2 regions of the Massilibacterium senegalense genome follow, and region 2 is predicted to be linked to the other one. Evidence: a T-box and tRNA genes for the amino acid it is inferred to sense, from the RefSeq annotation. Region 2 holds a T-box; the other holds one or more tRNA genes.
What was found. A T-box is a leader RNA that pairs with one kind of tRNA and senses whether it is charged. The one in region 2 lies ahead of ileS (isoleucine--tRNA ligase), so its partner is inferred to be a tRNA-Ile.
Positions count from the first base shown of each region.

Region 1: it has a tRNA-Ile gene. The T-box ahead of ileS (isoleucine--tRNA ligase) is inferred to sense a tRNA for this amino acid. The anticodon was not compared.

Region 1 is NZ_LN831785.1:298,773-305,524, forward strand. Features, by position in the region: rRNA gene BN1372_RS02180 (16S ribosomal RNA) at 1-770, opposite strand, end outside; tRNA gene BN1372_RS02185 (tRNA-Ile) at 877-953, opposite strand; tRNA gene BN1372_RS02190 (tRNA-Gly) at 955-1,028, opposite strand; tRNA gene BN1372_RS02195 (tRNA-Pro) at 1,050-1,126, opposite strand; tRNA gene BN1372_RS02200 (tRNA-Arg) at 1,133-1,209, opposite strand; tRNA gene BN1372_RS02205 (tRNA-Leu) at 1,289-1,374, opposite strand; tRNA gene BN1372_RS02210 (tRNA-Lys) at 1,388-1,463, opposite strand; tRNA gene BN1372_RS02215 (tRNA-Gln) at 1,468-1,542, opposite strand; tRNA gene BN1372_RS02220 (tRNA-Asp) at 1,552-1,627, opposite strand; tRNA gene BN1372_RS02225 (tRNA-Val) at 1,667-1,742, opposite strand; tRNA gene BN1372_RS02230 (tRNA-Glu) at 1,934-2,008, opposite strand; tRNA gene BN1372_RS02235 (tRNA-Ser) at 2,016-2,106, opposite strand; tRNA gene BN1372_RS02240 (tRNA-Asn) at 2,108-2,182, opposite strand; gene BN1372_RS02245 (SprT family protein) at 2,291-2,749, opposite strand; gene BN1372_RS02250 (Tex family protein) at 2,800-4,947, opposite strand; gene BN1372_RS02255 (SpoIIE family protein phosphatase) at 5,036-5,650, opposite strand; gene sigB (RNA polymerase sigma factor SigB) at 5,650-6,438, opposite strand; gene rsbW (anti-sigma B factor RsbW) at 6,404-6,752, opposite strand, start outside.
Region 2 is NZ_LN831786.1:346,233-352,984, forward strand. Features, by position in the region: gene BN1372_RS05160 (cell division protein SepF) at 1-22, shown strand, start outside; gene BN1372_RS05165 (YggT family protein) at 37-300, shown strand; gene BN1372_RS05170 (YlmH family RNA-binding protein) at 317-1,090, shown strand; gene BN1372_RS05175 (DivIVA domain-containing protein) at 1,110-1,598, shown strand; T-box leader at 1,653-1,872, shown strand; gene ileS (isoleucine--tRNA ligase) at 1,930-4,698, shown strand; gene lspA (signal peptidase II) at 4,804-5,241, shown strand; gene BN1372_RS05190 (RluA family pseudouridine synthase) at 5,243-6,175, shown strand; gene pyrR (bifunctional pyr operon transcriptional regulator/uracil phosphoribosyltransferase PyrR) at 6,350-6,752, shown strand, end outside.

The sequences.
Region 1 (6,752 bases), on a different contig from region 2:
CCTCAGCGTCAGTTGCAGACCAGAGAGTCGCCTTCGCCACTGGTGTTCCTCCATATCTCTACGCATTTCACCGCTACACATGGAATTCCACTCTCCTCTTCTGCACTCAAGCTTTCCAGTTTCCAATGACCCTCCACGGTTGAGCCGTGGGCTTTCACATCAGACTTAAGAAGCCGCCTGCGCGCGCTTTACGCCCAATAATTCCGGATAACGCTTGCCACCTACGTATTACCGCGGCTGCTGGCACGTAGTTAGCCGTGGCTTTCTGGTTAGGTACCGTCAAGGTACCGCCCTATTTGAACGATACTTGTTCTTCCCTAACAACAGAGTTTTACGATCCGAAGACCTTCATCACTCACGCGGCGTTGCTCCGTCAGACTTTCGTCCATTGCGGAAGATTCCCTACTGCTGCCTCCCGTAGGAGTTTGGGCCGTGTCTCAGTCCCAATGTGGCCGATCACCCTCTCAGGTCGGCTACGCATCGTTGCCTTGGTAGGCTGTTACCCTACCAACTAGCTAATGCGCCGCGGGCCCATCCTTAAGTGATAGCCGAAGCCATCTTTTATCATTAGACCATGCGGTCTAATCAGTTATCCGGTATTAGCACCGATTTCTCGATGTTATCCCAGTCTTAAGGGCAGGTTGCCCACGTGTTACTCACCCGTCCGCCGCTAACCTCAAAGGAGCAAGCTCCTCGTCGGTTCGCTCGACTTGCATGTATTAGGCACGCCGCCAGCGTTCATCCTGAGCCAGGATCAAACTCTCAAATAAAAGTTTTACGTTGACTCTTTAGAATTGACTAGAGATGCATTTTATACAAATTGTATATCGTACATTCTATTGCTTGACGTTTCGTTTAGTTTTCAAAGGACATTCATGGTGGGCCTAAGTGGACTCGAACCACCGACCTCACGCTTATCAGGCGTGCGCTCTAACCAGCTGAGCTATAGGCCCATGGAGCGGGTGATGGGAATCGAACCCACGACATCAGCTTGGAAGGCTGAGGTTTTACCATTAAACTACACCCGCGTTATACTATGATATTCTGACTGGTCGGGAAGACAGGATTCGAACCTGCGACCCCATGGTCCCAAACCATGTGCTCTACCAAGCTGAGCTACTTCCCGTTTATATGGCGCGCCCTGGAAGATTCGAACTCCCGACCTTTTGATCCGTAGTCAAACGCTCTATCCAGCTGAGCTAAGGGCGCATTTAAGCGACTTATACATAGTAACATGATTCATTATTTTAAGTCAAGAGATTTTAAAAAGTTTTTTAAAAAGTTTTTTTGGTGCGGCCGAGAGGACTTGAACCTCCACGGGGTCGCCCCCACTAGGCCCTCAACCTAGCGCGTCTGCCATTCCGCCACGACCGCACATACACAAAGATGGTGAGCCATGGAGGATTCGAACCTCCGACCCTCTGATTAAAAGTCAGATGCTCTACCGACTGAGCTAATGGCTCAAAATGGTTGGGCTAGCTGGATTCGAACCAACGCATGACGGAGTCAAAGTCCGTTGCCTTACCGCTTGGCTATAGCCCAATAGTAAAATGGCGGTCCCGACGGGAATCGAACCCGCGATCTCCTGCGTGACAGGCAGGCATGTTAACCGCTACACCACGGGACCTTTTTTCGAAATAAAAAGACGCTACATGCGTCATATGAATGGTGGAGGATGACGGGTTCGAACCGCCGACCCTCTGCTTGTAAGGCAGATGCTCTCCCAGCTGAGCTAATCCTCCACAAATTGTTCAATTAGAACGATGAATGTAAAAAGTATAATCACCTATTGGTAGTTTTGGTTAAAATGTTGGTAATTTGAATTATAATGGTGACCCGTATGGGATTCCGACGTACATTTATGTACTAGTCCAGCGCCGATAGGCTACTGGGGAACCCTGGTGAGAATCCACCGATTTACTTAAGTTTGAAATGGTGACCCGTACGGGATTCGAACCCGTGTTACCGCCGTGAAAGGGCGGTGTCTTAACCGCTTGACCAACGGGCCAATATAATGGCGGAGAAAGAGGGATTTGAACCCTCGCGCCGGTTACCCGACCTACTCCCTTAGCAGGGGAGCCCCTTCAGCCTCTTGGGTATTTCTCCATGGCTCCACAGGTAGGATTCGAACCTACGACCGATCGGTTAACAGCCGATAGCTCTACCACTGAGCTACTGTGGAATATCTGTAAGACAATATATATTGTAAACAAGTAAAACCCATTTTGTCAACTACTTTTTTTATATCTCGTAGCGACTTCTATAATTTATCACATTCTTAAAATGCGTGTCAATCTTTTTTTAATAAAAATATCTTCCCTCGACATTTCCCGCAAACATACTTATCTGTATTTATCTTTCGTTTCCTATGATAAACTTGGCTGCAATTCATACATTGGTATATATGGATTGTTGTGTTTTTTTTATTTTTTTGTGGTAACGACTTGCAGTACCTTGGTGCATTTACTTGTTTTGATAATTGTTTAAAATCTCGGTCACAGTGTCTGTAACCTTTTCCTTCTATATGCAAATGATAATGACATAACTCATGTTTAATAATAGTAATAATTTCTGTCTCCCCGAAAAATTGATAAAACTTCGGATTCACTTCAATATGATGCGTTCTTAATAAGTATCGCCCACCAGTCGTCCTTAAACGAAAATTAAAATATGCTTGATGAATAAACGGACGAGAAAAAAACTGTAAAGAAATTGTTTCTGTTAATCGTTGTAATTCATCATTTGTCATTTCTTAATCTCCTTTTTATCACTTAAAAAAAGAAGTACAATGCAAACGCATCATACTTCCCCCATTTTAACACGAACAGGAACCATCGACAAAGAAACACGTTGTCTCGACACATCAATACTTTCTACCCATACCCGCACAATATCCCCAACATGCACAATTTCAGATGGATGTCGTACATATCGTTCACTCATTTTAGATAGATGTACAAGTCCATCATTTTTTAAGCCAATATCTACAAATGCACCGAAGTCAACAACGTTACGAACTGTTCCTTCTAATTCCATTCCTGCTGTTAAGTCTTCTAATTGTAAGATATCGGTTCGCAATAGCGGTTTCGCTACTTCGTCACGAGGATCTCGTTCTGGTTGTACTAATGCATCTAAAATGTCCTTTAAGGTTAAAGAACCAATAACTTCTGATTCCACTAATTCATCAAAAGATGTTTTATTTACCGCTTCTTTTAATTCATCCATCCCTAACTTGTCTGTATCTAAATGAATTTTTCCCAATATTTGTTGTGCGATATGATACGATTCAGGGTGAATCGCCGTACGGTCTAACGGTTCAACCCCATCCGTAATGCGCAAAAATCCGATACATTGTTCGTACGTTTTAGCGCCTAAACGCGGAATTTTCTTCAATTGCTTACGATTCATAAATTTACCGTTTTCTTCTCGATATTTTACGATGTTTTGCGCCACCGTTTTTGTTAATCCCGAAACATATTGTAACAAAGCAACCGAAGCGGTATTAACATTTACTCCTACTTGATTCACTACTGTTTCCACAACAAAAGATAACGACTCACCTAATCGTTTTTGTGAAACATCATGTTGGTATTGTCCGATTCCTACTGATTTAGGGTCAATTTTCACTAACTCAGCTAATGGATCTTGCAAACGTCTCGCGATAGAAATAGCACTCCGTTCTTCTACTTGCAAGTCAGGAAACTCTTCCCTTGCCACGTCAGAGGCAGAATAAACACTAGCACCCGCCTCATTCACAATGCAATAATAAATCTCTTTTTTTTGTTCTTTTAACACGTCACTCACAAATTGTTCCGTTTCCCTTGAAGCTGTTCCATTCCCGATAGCAATCATTTCAATTGGAAACTCTTTTAATAACGATAAAAAGCTCTGTGCTGCTTCTTGCTTTTTATTTACTGGAGGATGCGGATAAATAACTGTTTTCTTCAAAAATTTACCCGTTTCATCTACAACGGCTAATTTACAACCTGTACGAAAGGCAGGGTCTACTCCTAATACCATCTTCCCTTTTAAAGGAGGTTGTAGAAGCAAATGTTTTAAATTCATCGCAAAAATGACGATTGCTTGTTCTTCTGCTTCTTCCGTTAATTGCTTTCGCAATTCTCGCTCAATCGATGGAGCGATTAAACGCTTATAGCCATCTTCAATAGCTTCTTTCACTAAAGGAACAGAAGAACCGGTATGATATTGTATCACCTTTCGTTCTATTTTAGCGATTACTTCTTTTTCTGGTAAGACAAGTGAAACTTTGAGTATTTTTTCTTTTTCGCCTCGATTAATCGCTAATGTGCGATGCGAAACCATTTTTTGAATTGGCTCTTCAAAGTCATAATATAATTCGTATACTTTTTTCTCATCTAACGTCTCATCTTTTACCGTTGATTTCAATTTTCCTTTTTTTTGTGTTTCAAATCGAATAAGATTACGAATAGCGGGATCATCTGAAACGAATTCTGCGATAATATCTTTCGCGCCTTGCAACGCATCTTCTATCGTATGCACTTCTTTTTCTTTATTTACATAAGATGCAGCAAGCGTATCAATAGGTTCTTTTGAAAATGTTAATAATGATTGCGCTAACGGTTCTAACCCTTTTTCTTTCGCTTCTGTTGCTTTTGTTCGTCGTTTCTGACGATATGGACGATATATATCTTCTAATTCTTGAAGTTTACTTGCTTTTTCTATTTTTCGTTTCAAGTCTTCGGTTAATTTCCCTTGTTCTGCAATTAACCGAATAACTTCTTGTTTACGCTCCTCAAGACTGTTGATATATTCCCACTTTTCTACAATATCTCGAATCGCTACCTCATCTAAATTACCTGTCCATTCTTTACGATACCTAGCAATAAACGGAACGGTGTTTCCTTCTTCGATTAAACCGATTACCGCCTTCATTTGTTTTAGTGTGTACGGTAATTCTTTTTTCATTTGTTTCAGATAACGTTCCTCCAAAAAAACCACCTCATCTTCTTTTCATACGTCACAAAAAAACCTCCGAATGAGCAAACGGAGGCTATTAATAAAATTTCCCAATCAACAATGTAACATCATCTTTTCGATTTACTTTTTGTTCCGTTAAACGATAAAAATAATCCAGCATATTGACAGAATATGATTTAATCATACCGACCGCTTCTTTCGTAAACCAAGAAGGCTGAACCCCGTCTGAATATAGAAGGAAGACGACATTACTTATCAGTTGAAATGTTTGCAATTTAAATTTTTGCATTCGCCCTGATAAATAACCTGGTACGGGAATAGGTCGAATGAGAGAGCCATCCGGTAAAACAAATACTAAACGAATATTACCAATACTAGAGTATTCGACTTTTTTCGTTTTGTAAAAGTACTTAAACACCGTTACGACCGCGCCGCGTTGATCACGCACCGCTTCGTTACACCTTTCCATCATCTTTAAAAGGGGTGCTGTATGATATGTACGAATTGTCTGAATGACGGTGTTTGCAGCTTCTTTTGCACTTTTTCCACTACCGAGCCCATCTACCATCACACATAAACAATAGTCTTCTTCTTCTAATAAAAGATATTCGTCACCAGACTCTGTATTCCCTGCCTTTGGTTTTTGAAATCCTTTAGCTGTCATATATGAAGATACGAACTCTTTAATCATTACAAACACTCCGTTGGTTCCGCCTGAATCGCCTCTCGTAATTTCTTAAGGGCTCTACGTTGCAAGCGAGAAACGTGCATTTGTGAAATTCCTAATTTTTCGCCTGTTTCCTTTTGGCTTAAATTTTGAAAGTACGTACAATTTAATATTTCACGTTCACGTTCTGACAATACTCGGAATGCTTTTCCTAATAACATTTGACGATTTACCGTTTCGAATCCATCTTCTTCTCGGCCTACTAAGTCTAGAAGGGTAACAGTACTTCCTTCTTGATCGGCTTCTAACGTACTGTCTACCGATAACGCTTGATAGCTTTTTCCCATTTCCATCGTTTCTAAAATTTCTTCTTCTGTCACTTCTAAGTACACGGCTAGTTCTGTTACTGTAGGTGACCGTTGAAGTTTTGTCGTTAATTCTTCTACCGCTCGTTTAATTCGTGGCCCGAGTTCTTTAATTCGTCGCGGAACATGTACACTCCACGTTTTATCTCGAATGTAACGTTTAATTTCACCGACGATTGTTGGAACCGCAAATGATTCAAAACTTCTTCCAAAAGAAGGATCATATCGACTAAAAGAAGCAAGTAGTCCTATCATTCCAACTTGAACTAAATCATCATGGATTCCTTTACCTTTAGAGAATCGTCTAGCAAGTGATTGGACTAAATCTTGGTATTCATACACCAATTGTTCTTTTATTTCATCGTTCGCTTTATCTTGCTGATATAGTTCAATTAATTGATATACTTCCTCTTTACTTAGACGATGATGTTGAGATTCGATCGACATATGGTTCCACCTCGTCTTTTTGAAGGAACTTTGTCATAATAACATTTACTCCAGAGTCCCCACTGATTTTCACTTCATCCATCAGCGTTTCAATTAAAAACAGCCCTAACCCTCCTTCGTTCATGTTTTCAAGTGGAGTATCCCGAACAGGGCCTCTTTTTTCTTTAATTTTATTTAAATCAAAATTTTTCCCATTATCCGATACCATAATTTCTAAACGGTCTGGATAAATTCCATATGTAATTTTTACTTCGCCGTCTTCCGCTTCCTCATATGCATGATGAACGGCGTTCGTACAGGCCTCAGAAACAGCA
Region 2 (6,752 bases):
AATACTTGATAACAAGAGGTGAATATAGCGTTGGTCATGACAATTGCTAGTATCGTTGCATTATTAATTCGAATCTATACATGGATCATTATCATTTACATTTTAATGTCATGGATTCCGAATGCACGAGGAAGCCAATTTGGAATGGTATTAGAAGAAATTTGCGAACCATTTCTGGCACCGTTCCGAAAAATTATTCCTCCAATTGGTGGTATGTTAGATATTTCGCCAATTATTGCAATTATTGCACTTAACTTAGCGCAAGCAGGTGTATTTGCAATTGCAAATTTATTTTCATAAGTTTAGGTGAAGAAATTTGAATCTTTTTCAACATTTTAGAGAAGAAGAACGTAGCTTTGTCGAAAAGGTGTTAGATGATAAAGCGTATGTGGAAAATCAATATGCACCGAAATTAACGGATTTTCTTGATCCTAGAGAACAACAAATTGTACAAACAATTGTCGGCCAAAAAGACGGAAATTTCGTCCGTTTTTTTGGTGGACATAAAGATAGTGAGCGAAAACGAGCTCTTCTATATCCAGAATATTTTCTTCCGACAGAAACGGATTTCGAAGTTGTATTGTATGAAATACATTATCCGCATAAATTTGTTACCTTAACGCATCGTTCTGTTCTCGGCTCGTTAGTAGGATCAGGGTTAAAGCGTGAAAAATTTGGAGATATTTTAATAGCAGATAAACGTGTCCAATTGTTTGTGACGGAAGATATATCTCAGTACGTGCAAACAAACGTGACGTCGATAGGGAAAACTAGTGTTACGTTGAAATCAACCCCACTTGCGGATGTGATTACTTCTTCAGAACAGTGGATTCAACAATTTTGTACGGTTAGTTCTTTGCGATTAGATGTTATTTTATCGGAAATCTACCATTTATCGAGACAAAAAGTATTACCATACATAAAAAATGGGTATGTAAAAGTGAACCATAAAGTAATGGATAAACCGTCTTTCCTTTGTGAAGAGGGGGATGTTTTTTCTTTACGGGGGCATGGAAGAAGTAAATTCATGGCGTTAGAAGGAAAAACAAAAAAAGATAGATTAAAACTACAAATAGGTATTTTAAAATAGATAAGAGAGGTGGATGTTGATGGCGTTAACACCGTTAGATATTCATAATAAAGAATTTAACCGTGGTTTTAGAGGGTACGTAGAAGATGAAGTAAATGAGTTTTTAAATCAAGTCATTAAAGATTATGAGATTCTTATTCGTGAAAAGAAAGATTTAGAGAAAAAAGTAGAAGAATTAGAAGAAAAAATGACTTACTTCTCTAATATTGAGGAAACGTTAAATAAGTCTATTTTAGTGGCACAAGAAACAGCGGAAGAAGTAAAACGAAATGCCAATAAAGAAGCGCAACTTATTATGAAAGAAGCAGAAAAAAATGCGGACCGGATTATTAATGAAGCGTTATCTCGTTCTAGTAAAATGGCGGTAGAAGTAGAAGAATTAAAGAAACAAGCAAAAGTATATCGGACGCGTTTTAAAATGTTAATAGAAGCACAATTAGAGTTATTAAAAAATGATGATTGGGAAGAACTTGTGCATTCGTTTGATGGGGAGTATGTGGAAGAATAAACACACCTTGACGAATGAGCAATTATTTCTTATAATTCTAAAAAAATGACCTTTGTAAAAGCGAAGATAGGGAGAGTACTTTTTATTAAAACGTTTCAAGCGAGTTAGGGATAGTGGAAGCCTAATAAACGGAGTAAAAAGGAAAATCACCCTTGAGCTCAGCTAGTGAAAAAAGTAATTAGCTGCGTATTGTTCACGTTACGAATAAAAGTGGATAAATGATTCGTCATTTGTCTAGTAGGGTGGTACCGCGGGTAACCTTCTCGTCCCTTTTGTGCGAGAAGGTTTTTTTATGTTTAGAAACGATTATAATATAAAGGAGCAGTGGAACATGAATTATAAAGACACATTAAATATGCCGAAAACGGATTTTCCAATGCGCGGGAATTTACCGAAACGCGAACCTGAAATGCAAGCAAAATGGGAAACGGAAGACATGTATGCCCAAGTACAAAAAAGAACAGAAGGGCGACCTTTATTTATCCTTCACGATGGCCCTCCATATGCAAATGGTGATATTCATATGGGACATGCATTAAACAAAATTATTAAAGATATGATTGTTCGTTTTAAATCGATGACAGGTTATCATGCACCATATGTTCCAGGGTGGGATACACACGGTCTTCCTATTGAAACGGCATTAACGAAAAATAAAAAAGTTGATCGTAAAAAAATGAGTGTATCTGAATTTCGTACATTATGTGAAGCATACGCGTATGAACAAATCGATCGTCAACGGGATCAATTTAAACGCCTAGGTGTACGTGGGGATTGGGCTAATCCGTACATCACCTTAACAAAAGGATTTGAAGCGGAACAAATTAAAGTATTTGGAGAAATGGCGAAAAAAGGATATATTTATAAAGGAAAAAAACCAGTATACTGGTCTCCTTCTTCGGAATCAGCATTGGCAGAAGCAGAAATCGAATACCAAGATAAACGCTCACCATCTATTTATGTTGCTTTTCCAGTTGTAGATGGAAAAGGTGTATTAGAAAACGACGAAAAAGTAATCATTTGGACAACAACACCTTGGACAATTCCAGCCAACCTAGGAATTGCTGTACATCCTAATTTAGAATATAGCGTTGTTCAAGTAAATGATGCGAAATATGTAGTAGCAAGTGAATTATTAGCACAAGTGGCAGAATTCATTGGATGGGAATCATACGAAGTTGTTCGGACACATAAAGGAACAGATTTTGAACATATCATTTGTAAACATCCGTTCTATGATCGCGATTCTCTTGTCATGTTAGGAGAACATGTGACAACGGATGCAGGTACTGGTTGTGTTCATACAGCACCAGGACACGGGGAAGATGACTTTAACATCGGGAAAAAATATGGTTTAGATGTATTATGTCCAGTTGATGATCAAGGTAAAATGACAAAAGAAGCACCTGGTTTTGAAGGATTATTTTATGATGATGCAAATAAAGCAGTAACAGAAAAATTAGAAGAAGTAGGAGCGTTATTAAAATTAACGTTTATTACCCACTCTTATCCACATGATTGGCGTACGAAAAAACCAGTTATTTTCCGTGCTACTGCTCAATGGTTTGCTTCTATTAAAGATTTCCGTGATGATATTTTACGCGCGATTAAAGAAGTAAACTGGGTACCTGCATGGGGAGAAACTCGTCTTTATAATATGATTAAAGACCGGGAAGATTGGTGTATTTCTCGTCAACGTGCATGGGGTGTACCAATTCCGGTATTTTACGGAGAAGACGGTGAGCCAATTATTACAAGTGAAACAATTGAACACGTGTCTAACTTATTCCGTGAACACGGTTCGAATGTATGGTTTGAACGAGAAGCAAAAGACTTATTACCAGAAGGATTTACTTCTCCGCATAGTCCGAATGGTATTTTTACAAAAGAAACGGACATTATGGACGTTTGGTTTGACTCTGGTTCTTCTCACCAAGGAGTACTAGTAGAACGAGAAGAATTACGTCGTCCAGCAGACCTTTATTTAGAAGGTAGTGACCAATATCGTGGTTGGTTCAACTCTTCCTTATCAACAGCGGTTGCTGTAACAGGGGAGGCTCCTTATAAAGGCGTATTAAGCCATGGGTTTGCTTTAGACGGAAACGGCCGAAAAATGAGTAAATCATTAGGAAATGTCGTAGTGCCAAACAAAGTAATGGAACAACTAGGTGGAGATATTTTACGTCTATGGGTAGCGAGTGTGGATTATCAAGCAGACGTACGTGTTTCAGATAAAATTTTAAAACAAGTAGCAGAAGTATATCGTAAAATCCGTAACACATTCCGTTTCTTATTAGGAAACTTAGATGATTTCCAACCGGAAACAGATAAACGTTCTTACGAAAATCTTCAAGAAGTAGACCGGTATATGTTGGTACGCTTAAATGAGGTCGTAGAAAAAGTACGTAATGGTTATGAAAACTATGATTTTTCTTCTGTATATCAAACGATTCATAATTTCTGTACGATTGATTTAAGTTCATTCTACTTAGACTTTACGAAAGATATTTTATATATCGAATTGAAAGATAATGAAAAACGTCGCTCTATCCAATCTGTCATGTATGAAATGATTGTTGCACTTGCAAAATTAGTATCACCTATTTTACCTCATACGGCAGAAGAGGTTTGGGGATACATTCCAGGAGAAAAAGAAGCATCTTTCGTACAATTAACAGATATGCCAGAAGTAAAAGTGTATGATGAAGCAGCTTCATTAAAAGAAAAATGGACGAAATTCCTTGTGTTCCGAGATGAAGTATTAAAAGCGTTAGAAAACAAACGAAACGAAAAAGTGATTGGAAAATCATTAACGGCACAACTTGCATTGTATCCAACAAAAGAAACGAAAGAACTGTTAGATACAATCGATGATTTACGTATTTTACTTATCGTAAGTGCGCTAGAAATCAAAGGATTAAAAGAAGACGCACCAGCGGAAGCAGAAAGTTTTGATCATACAGCTGTGGTTGTACAACCAGCAGAGGGCGAAACATGTGAACGTTGCTGGATTGTTTCTACAACGGTTGGAGATAATGCAGAACATCCAACACTATGTTCTCATTGCGGAGAGATTGTTTCTATTTTAGAAGCAAAATAATATATGGTACAATAGGAAAAAGGAAGTGAAGAGTCACTTCCTTTTTCTAGGTTTTATTTCAATGAGAGGTGTGAAAAAGTGAGGTATTATTTCTTAGCTTTGTTGATGATTTTACTCGATCAAGGAACAAAATGGTTGATTGTTAGTAAAATGCAATACGGAGAAAGTATAAAAATGATTCAAGATTTTATATATATCACTTCTCACCGAAATCGAGGAGCGGCATTTGGTATTTTACAAGGAAAAATGTGGTTGTTTTTTATTATTACTGCGGTTGTTGTCGTGGCAGTTATTTTTTATTTGCAAAAGTATGGACGAAAAGAGCCACTTTTAGGAACGTCTTTAGCGTTGATTCTAGGCGGGGCGATTGGAAACTTTATTGATCGTCTATTTCGCGGGGAAGTCGTGGATTTTATTGATGTCAAAATCTTTTCATACGATTATCCAATTTTTAATATTGCAGATAGTGCATTAGTGATTGGGGTAATCTTAATGATTATCTATACTATACGAGATGGAAGAGAACAGAAGGAGACTTTTTAAGATGATAGAATTTACATTAACCGTGCAAGAAGAAGGTGTCGGAGAGCGGATAGATAAATGGTTAGCTCTTCAAAATGAAGATTGGACACGGTCGCAAATTCAAGATTGGATTAAACATAACCGAGTGACTGTAAATAGAGCTTCGGTGAAAGGAAATTATCGTCTAAAACTAGACGATGAAGTGAAAATCGAAGTAGAAGAACCGCAACCATTAGATATTCCAGCTGAAAATATTCCAGTGGATATTATTTATGAAGATAAAGACGTGGTCGTTGTGAATAAACCACGTGGCATGGTTGTACACCCCGCACCTGGTCATGGTACTGGAACGTTAGTGAATGCGTTGCTGTATCAATGTGACCATTTATCAGGGATTAATGGGGTAATGCGCCCAGGTATCGTACATCGAATTGATAAAGATACATCAGGAGTTTTAGTCGTTGCCAAAAACGACCGAGCACATCTTTCCTTATCTGAACAGTTACAAAAGAAAATTACATTACGGAAATATGTAGCAATTGTACATGGAGTTATTCCACATGAATTAGGAACGATAGATGCCCCAATTGGTCGGGATACACAAGACCGAAAAAAAATGGCAGTAACGACGGAAAATAGTAAAGAAGCAGTCACACATTTTACAGTGTTAGAACGTTTTCAAAATTATACGTTAGTTGAATGCCAATTAGAAACAGGTCGAACGCATCAAATTCGCGTGCATATGAAATATATTCATCATCCTGTTGCAGGGGATCCGAAATATGGTCCGAAAAAAACATTGCCGATTACCGGACAAGCATTACATGCACAAACACTAGGATTTTACCACCCTACAACGCAAGAGTGGATGGAGTTTTCTGCACCAATTCCAAAAGACATGGAAGATGTTTTAAAAAATTTGCAAAAGACAGTTGACACTAACGACAAACTCTGACATAATAATCAACAGAAAAACAAAATATGCTTCCTTTAACATAAGTCCCGTGAGGCTTAGAAGGAGAAAACGAACATGCATAATAGAAGAAGTGTACCTATTTTTGCTTACGCGTGCTAACCCTCTTGCCAATCGGTGGGAGGGTTTTTTAAATGCCTACTCGGAGGTGAAAGAATGAAACAAAAAGCAGTAATTATGGATGAAAAAGCAATCGGTCGTGCGTTGACGAGAATTAGTCATGAAATCATTGAAAAAAATAAAGGAATTGAAAACTGTGTGTTAGTAGGAATTAAAACACGTGGAATTTATATTGCACAGCGATTAGCAGAGCGAATTGAAAAAATTGAAGGCTCCAAAGTTCCAGTAGGTGAAGTAGATATTACGTTATATCGCGATGATGTTTTAAAAAAGGAAAGCAACAATGAACCTTTATTTGAAGGCATATTCGTCGAAACAGATTTAAATGAAAAAATTGTCGTGTTAGTAGACGATGTATTATATACTGGTCGAACGGTTCGGGCAGCAATGGATGCCATTATGGATCGAGGAAGACCATCGAAAATTGAACTTGCCGTTT